3 regions of the Mesorhizobium argentiipisi genome follow, and region 2 is predicted to be linked to each of the others. Evidence: predicted binding sites of a transcription regulator. Region 2 holds the regulator's gene; each other region holds the start of a gene.
The links. The regulator LexA, encoded in region 2, represses DNA repair genes until DNA is damaged. The targets are predictions, from matches to a motif close to TGTTCNNNNTGTGTTCNG.

Region 1 (2,268 bases), on a different contig from region 2:
ATGGTCGTCAGCCCGCTTTTGCTGGCGCTGGCGTCGGCCGCGGACCGCAAGGATAGCGACAAGGTGCCGACGGTGCGGGCGAGCGCCACTTTCTGCGCCCCTTCGTTGGTCACCTCGATGGTCACCGAATTGGCGACTTGCGGCTCGGTCTTGCGCTCGTCGGCGCCCTGCCCGACCGAAAGCACCTTGACGTCGGCGACGACGACCTCGGACGTCACCGTCGAGCCGGCAGCCCCTTGAGCATTCTTGGATACTTCCTGGATATCGCCAGCGTCGCGCGTCAGGACGACGTCGACGCGGTCTCCCGGCGTGATGAAACCACCGACGCCGGCGATCTCGTCGGTGCGGATGGTGACGGCCCGCATTCCCGGCGACAGCATGTTGGAAAGGGTGGCGCGCCCGTTCGGTCCCGACAGTTTGGTGAGCAAGACCGGTTCGTTGACCTCGATCGGCGACAGCACGACCCGGCTGCCGTCGGCGAGCAGCTTGTCGATGGTCGGGAAGGCACCTTGCGGCACGGAATCCTGCGGCCACGGAATCTCGGCGAGCTGCGGTCGGCCGAGCTCCATGCCGTAGCGCAGCGGCGCTTGAGCCACCACGATGGTCTTGAACTCGACCTTGGGCTGCTGCGGCGCCACGACGACCTTGACCTCTGGTTGAGCCTTCGCCTGGCTTTTGACCCAGAAATCCGCGGCAAAGATCGAGATCGCGCCGAAAACGGCGGCGATGCCGATCATGGTTATGGCCCTGCCCCTCACAATGGAATCCCTGACGCCCGTGGTCTTTTGTTGGTTGGGCCTCACGCTAGGCGTTAATGTTAAAGAATCAGGAATCCCGCGACCCGCCGACCGCCCTATTTCGGCCGGCTTGGTTATCGAATGGTTTTGGAATAAGAGACAGTTTGAATCCCTGAACGGAACAGGAACTCGTTCGCCCGCCAAAAGCGTGGCAGTATCCACGAATGATTCGCATTACCGGACGCTAGGCCTCGCATGGACGACAACAACGACCTCTTCGGCAAGATGGAAAAGCCGGCACAGCAAGTGCGCGCGCCCTCGCGGCCCGCCGATCCGCTGGTGCAGGCCGCGAAGCGTTCCACCGCCACCCGCGACGGCAGCGAAAGCTACAGCGCCGCCGATATCGAGGTGCTGGAAGGGCTCGAGCCGGTGCGCCGCCGTCCGGGCATGTATATCGGCGGCACCGACGACAAGGCGATGCATCACCTGTTCGCCGAGGTCATCGACAATTCGATGGACGAAGCGGTGGCCGGCCATGCCACCTTCATCGACGTCGAGCTTTCCGCCGACGGATTCCTGACCGTCACGGACAACGGCCGCGGCATCCCGGTCGACCCGCATCCGAAATTCAAGAAGCCGGCGCTCGAGGTCATCATGACCACGCTTCATTCGGGCGGCAAGTTCGACTCCAAGGTCTACGAGACCTCTGGCGGCTTGCACGGCGTCGGCGTCTCGGTCGTCAACGCGCTGTCCGATCATCTCGAGGTCGAGGTCGCGCGGGGTCGCCAACTTTACCGCCAAAGATTCTCCCGCGGCGTCCCGGTCAGCGGGCTCGAGCACCTCGGCGAGGTCCACAACCGTCGCGGCACGAAGACCCGCTTCCATCCCGACGAGCAGATTTTCGGCAAGGGCGCCGCCTTCGAACCGGCGCGGCTTTACCGCATGACGCGCTCGAAGGCCTATTTGTTCGGGGGCGTCGAGATCCGCTGGACCTGCGATCCGTCACTGATCAAGGACAAGGACAAGACGCCGGCCAAGGCCGAGTTCCATTTCCCCGGCGGCCTTAAGGATTATCTCAAGGCGACGCTGGGCGACGAATTCCAGGTCACGCGCGAGGTTTTCGCCGGGAAGAGTGACAAGCAGGGCGGCCACGGTTCGCTCGAATGGGCCGTCACCTGGTTCGGCGGCGATGGTTTCCTCAACTCTTACTGCAACACCATTCCGACCCCCGAAGGCGGCACGCATGAGGCGGGCTTCCGCAACGTGCTGACGCGCGGACTGCGCGCCTATGCCGATCTCATCGGCAACAAGCGCGCCTCGATCGTCACCACCGACGACGTGATGATTTCTGCCGCAGGCATGCTGTCGGTATTCATCCGCGAGCCGGAATTCGTCGGCCAAACCAAGGACAGGCTGGCGACGATCGAGGCGATGCGCATCGTCGAGAACGCCATCCGCGATCCGTTCGACCATTGGTTGGCCGACAATCCGCAGGAAGCCTCGAAGCTCCTCGACTGGGTCATCGCGCGCG
Region 2 (2,268 bases):
GCAATCGCCGCGCTGGTGCGGAAAGCGGTCGAGGCGAACGCCGACGTCATCGTCACGCTCGGCGGCGCCTCGGTCGGCGATCACGACCTGATCCACGACGTTCTGACCGGCGAAGGCATGAAGCTCGATTTCTGGAAGATCGCCATGCGCCCCGGCAAACCGCTGATGTTTGGCCGGCTTGGCAATATCCGCTGCATCGGCCTGCCCGGCAATCCGGTAGCCAGCATCGTCTGCTCGCAACTCTTCCTGAAGCCGATGCTTGCCCGGCTCGGCGGCCGCGACCACCGGCAGGACCTGCGAACGGCCCGGTTGGGCGCCGCGATGCAGGCCAACGACGTCAGGCAGGACTATGTGCGCGCCTCCGTGCGCGAGGAAGCCGGCGCCCTGATCGCGACTCCCTTCGGCATCCAGGACTCCTCGATGCTCAGAATGCTCGCCGAGGCCAACGGCCTGATCGTGCGCGAGCCCTTCGCGCCGGCTGCAGAGACTGGCGCCGAATGCAGCGTGCTGATGTTACGCTGAACAAAACGTCAACAAATTCACTAAACTTTAAACGGTTGCGGAACACAACTGGAACAGATAGTGTTTGTTCTGGGTTTGTTTTTTCTGATTCTGGTTTCAGAACCCGTGGGGGCCGCCATGCTGACGCGCAAACAACATGAACTTCTGATGTTCATCCACGAAAGGCTGAAGGAAAGCGGGATTCCGCCGTCTTTCGACGAGATGAAGGAAGCGCTCGACCTCGCCTCCAAGTCTGGCATCCACCGGCTGATCACGGCGCTGGAGGAACGCGGCTTCATTCGCCGGCTCCCGAACCGGGCGCGCGCGCTGGAAGTGCTGCGTCTGCCCGACTCGATCGCCCCCGGCCTCAATGCGGCGAAGAAGTTTTCGCCGAGCGTCATCCAGGGCAGCCTGGGCCAGAACAATCTCAGCCGTCAGGTGAAGCCGGCGGCGCCGTCGCGCACCCCGGCGCCAAGCAATGACGACGATGCCGGCTCCGCCGTGTCCATTCCGGTGATGGGCCGCATCGCCGCCGGCGTGCCGATCGACGCCATCCAGCACCAGACGCATTCGATCACAGTGCCGCCGGACATGATCGCGGGCGGCGAGCATTATGCGCTGGAGGTCAAGGGCGACTCGATGATCGAGGCGGGTATTTTCGACGGCGATACCGTCATCATCCGCAATGCCAACACGGCAAGCCCGGGCGAGATCGTGGTGGCGCTGGTGGACGACCAGGAAGCGACGCTCAAGCGCTTCCGCCGCAAGGGTGCCTCGATCGCGCTGGAGGCGGCCAACCCTGCCTACGAAACCCGAATCTTCGGACCGGACCGGGTCAAGGTTCAGGGCAAACTTGTCGGGCTGATCCGCCGTTATTGAGCAGAACTGCGTAGCAGCTTTCACCGGCCTTGCGTGACATTATTCTGTCGGCTGCGGCGCGGCCGCCGGCTTTTCCGGGCGTTGATAGGGTGGCAGGCCCCTCGCCTCGCGCGCGTATTTCCGCTGCTCGTGCCAGGGTCGATATGGTTCTTCGACCGCGTAGCGAATAGTTGGCCGCGCGGTTGACGATTGCGCATCGAAGAAAACAGCGGCGCTGCCGTCGCGCGCCAGTTGCCGCTTGGTGACGACAAGCACGCGCGGATCGCGGCAGGGATTGTAGGCCGTGGCGTCGTTGATGACGATGAGGTCGGCGAAGCCGCAGGCCGGCCGGGCGCTGTCGCGGTTTTTGGCGAGCGCGACGATGGCGCCGGATGGATGCCGGCCGATGCAGAGATCACCTGTGCAGTAGAAGGGCGAGCCGGGCGGCAGGTCGACGGGGTCGGCGATGTCCATCGCATCTTTGTCGAACGTCTCCGGCGGCACGATGTCCTCCGCTTTCAGCGCCCGTTTCCAGTTGTCGGTGGTGAACTCGTTGGAGCGTGCGCGATTGACGGCAAGCTCGCCGCCGCCGATCGGCATCGCCACCAGATGCGCGTCTTCGGAAATGAGCACGTCCGGCGTGCGGACATGCGGAATGGCCAGCAGCGCGGCGAGCGCGAAGGGAACGGCGGCAAGCCTTAGCCAGGTGGTGGCCATCGTCGCGATGACCAGCGCGATCGTCGCCAGCAGCACCGACTGGATCGAGATCAGCCCGACGGCGTCCACCGGTGAGCGCTCGGAGATCCATGCCGAGATGGCGATCATTGCCGTCAGGCCTTTGCCGATCACATAGAGGAACGGCCCGTCGAAGCCGAAGGGCATGGCCAGCGCGCTCAACACCGCGAACGG
Region 3 (2,268 bases), on a different contig from region 2:
GGCGCCGAAACGGCGGGCAAGCGGCGCGCGCGGTGCTGCCATCACCGCGCTGGCGGTGCGCAGGCCCACGCTTTCGAGGCCGGCGCGGGTCTCCGGCGCGATGCGCAGCGCCGACAAGGGCAGCGGCGAAAGCAGCGCTTCTTCCTCGCCGCCGGCCACGATGCGGTCGCCATGGAAGCGCGCCGCCGCCCAGGCGGCGCCCGGCGTCGAGGCCAGCCCGGCGCGGACATCGAAGCCCTGCTGAAAGAAGCGGGTGAGGATCTCGTCCTGCATGGCGCGCTCGCCGCCGAACAGATGCGTGCAGCCGGTGACGTCGAGGAACAGCCCGTCCTCGCCGTCGATCGCCACCAAAGGCGTGTAGCGGTCGCACCAATCGGCAAGGCCTTCGAGCAGGCGGCGGTCGGCTTCCGCATCGGCCTCCACCACATCGATCGAAGGGTGCATGGCGCGGGCATCGGCAATGCCCATGCCGCGCTTCAGCTTCAGCGCCTCAGCCCGCTCGTCGAGGGCTGCGATGCGCTGGGTGTTGTTGTCGCGATGGCTGATCACCAGAGGCAGGTGATGCGAGGACCGGGAACGCCAGGACCGCCCCAGACGCTGGCGCAGGATCCGCTCCGCGGCCAGATGCGGGAACCACAGCGACAGAATTCTCTGTTCTTTCTGCAAAAGCGTGCTCATCGGGGTTCCACTCCAGTGTGAATTGTCCGGGCAGGGCCGTGCGGCTCTTGCCGATATCGATTTTGAAAGCGGGGCGGCCGATCGAGCCGGCGAGCGGCCCGGCGACCGTCTCGCGGCTTGCCGAAGGTGCTGCCGAAACGATGAGGCGCACCGGGGCGGCGGTGGGATCGGTCTCGCCGGCCTGGCGCAGCAAAAGCAGCGGACGGCCGGCATTCCGGGCGCGGGCGTGGAGCCGGCGCGTGGCGGTGAGGTCGAGAAGCCGCGGACTGCCGCGGATTTCGAGGATGACCGCGGCGAAGGCGGTCATGCGGGCCGCCTCCTCGGCGATCCAGAGCGCGTCGAGCAGTTTCGGCGCCTCGGAAAACAGCAATTGCTCCGGCTCGATGCCGAACAGGGCGTGAAGGCCCCTGGCATAGGGCAGGCCGGCCTCGTGAAAGATTTCCGCCGTGCCGACCCAGAGAATCGGCAAGCCCTGCTTCTCCTTGAGGACCAGGCTTATGAGCGAGAGCGCGAAACCGGCGACGGCACCGGCATCGCGGGTCTCCAGGCCATGGATTTCGCTGAGCGCCGCCTTGGGCAGGCCGCCGCCAAGGGCGGTGTCGAGACGATCGATGCCGGTATGCAGGAAGGCATCCGCCGAAGCCACGGCAAGACCGCGCCGGACAATCGTCATATCCGACTTGGCGATATCGTCGGGCGCGCTTCCCGCAGGCGCCTGCAGGCGCTCGGGCAGCGTTCCCTCGATCTTCGCGATCTGGCGGCGCAGGGCAAAAACAGTTTCCCGCGCCACGGCGCTTATCGCCATGACGTTCACTTCCGGCAGCAGTTGTTCCTGTTATGTTCTTATAGATTCCAGAGGCGACCGGAAGAGTCAAGCAGACTCGCAAGGAATTTATTCCTTCGCCTTTTACCCTGAAAGCGAACGGCCAGCCGGCCCATTTGCCTCTATCGGCGCGAAAGCCTATATGCCGGGATCAAAGGACAGTTCATGGCCCGCATCTACAAGACACGCAGCTGGCACGACCAGCTTTCTCCGTCGATGGACGAGATGGAGTTTCTGGCGCTGGAGACCTACGCCCATCTGCCGGACGAGTTCCGCAAGCTCACCGGCGAGATCATCATCCAGATCGCCGAGTTCCCGACCGACGAGATCATGGACGACCTGTCGCTGGAGACGCCCTTCGATCTGCTCGGCCTGTTCGAGGGACGCGGCATCGCCGAGCGCTGGAACCCACAGACCGGCGAGGGCCCGAATCGCGTCACGCTCTACCGCCGCGCCATCCTCGACTACTGGGCCGAGAACGAGGAGACGCTGGGCGACATCGTCACCCATGTGCTGATCCACGAGATCGGCCACCATTTCGGCCTGTCGGACGACGACATGGAGCGGATCGAGGAGGCGGCCGAGCAGGCGGCGCCGGGCTGAGTGCGCACCACCCTAGGGCGAAGCAAGGAGCGAAGCGACGCGCGTAGACCCTAGGATCCATGCCATTCCATCAACACCAAGCCCGCGGTGCAGAACGGAACGCTTGCCCGACACCCGCAAACGTCCCCTATATTCTGACTCGCTGCGCCTTTCGGCTCAGGTAA

Region 1: a site for LexA is predicted at 910-927, ahead of parE (DNA topoisomerase IV subunit B). Genes of this name have one in related genera too.
Region 3: a site for LexA is predicted at 1,506-1,523, ahead of O7A05_RS29730 (ImuA family protein). Genes of this name have one in related genera too.

What each region holds. Positions count from the first base shown of each region.
Region 1 covers NZ_JAPYKO010000010.1:44,653-46,920, reverse strand. The annotation lists gene cpaB (Flp pilus assembly protein CpaB) at 1-737, opposite strand, end outside; gene parE (DNA topoisomerase IV subunit B) at 993-2,268, shown strand, end outside.
Region 2 covers NZ_JAPYKO010000007.1:188,505-190,772, reverse strand. The annotation lists gene O7A05_RS13265 (molybdopterin molybdotransferase MoeA) at 1-522, shown strand, start outside; gene lexA (transcriptional repressor LexA) at 640-1,380, shown strand; gene O7A05_RS13255 (ComEC/Rec2 family competence protein) at 1,420-2,268, opposite strand, start outside.
Region 3 covers NZ_JAPYKO010000034.1:30,999-33,266, forward strand. The annotation lists gene O7A05_RS29725 (DUF6504 family protein) at 1-549, opposite strand, end outside; gene O7A05_RS29730 (ImuA family protein) at 491-1,483, opposite strand; gene O7A05_RS29735 (metallopeptidase family protein) at 1,667-2,104, shown strand.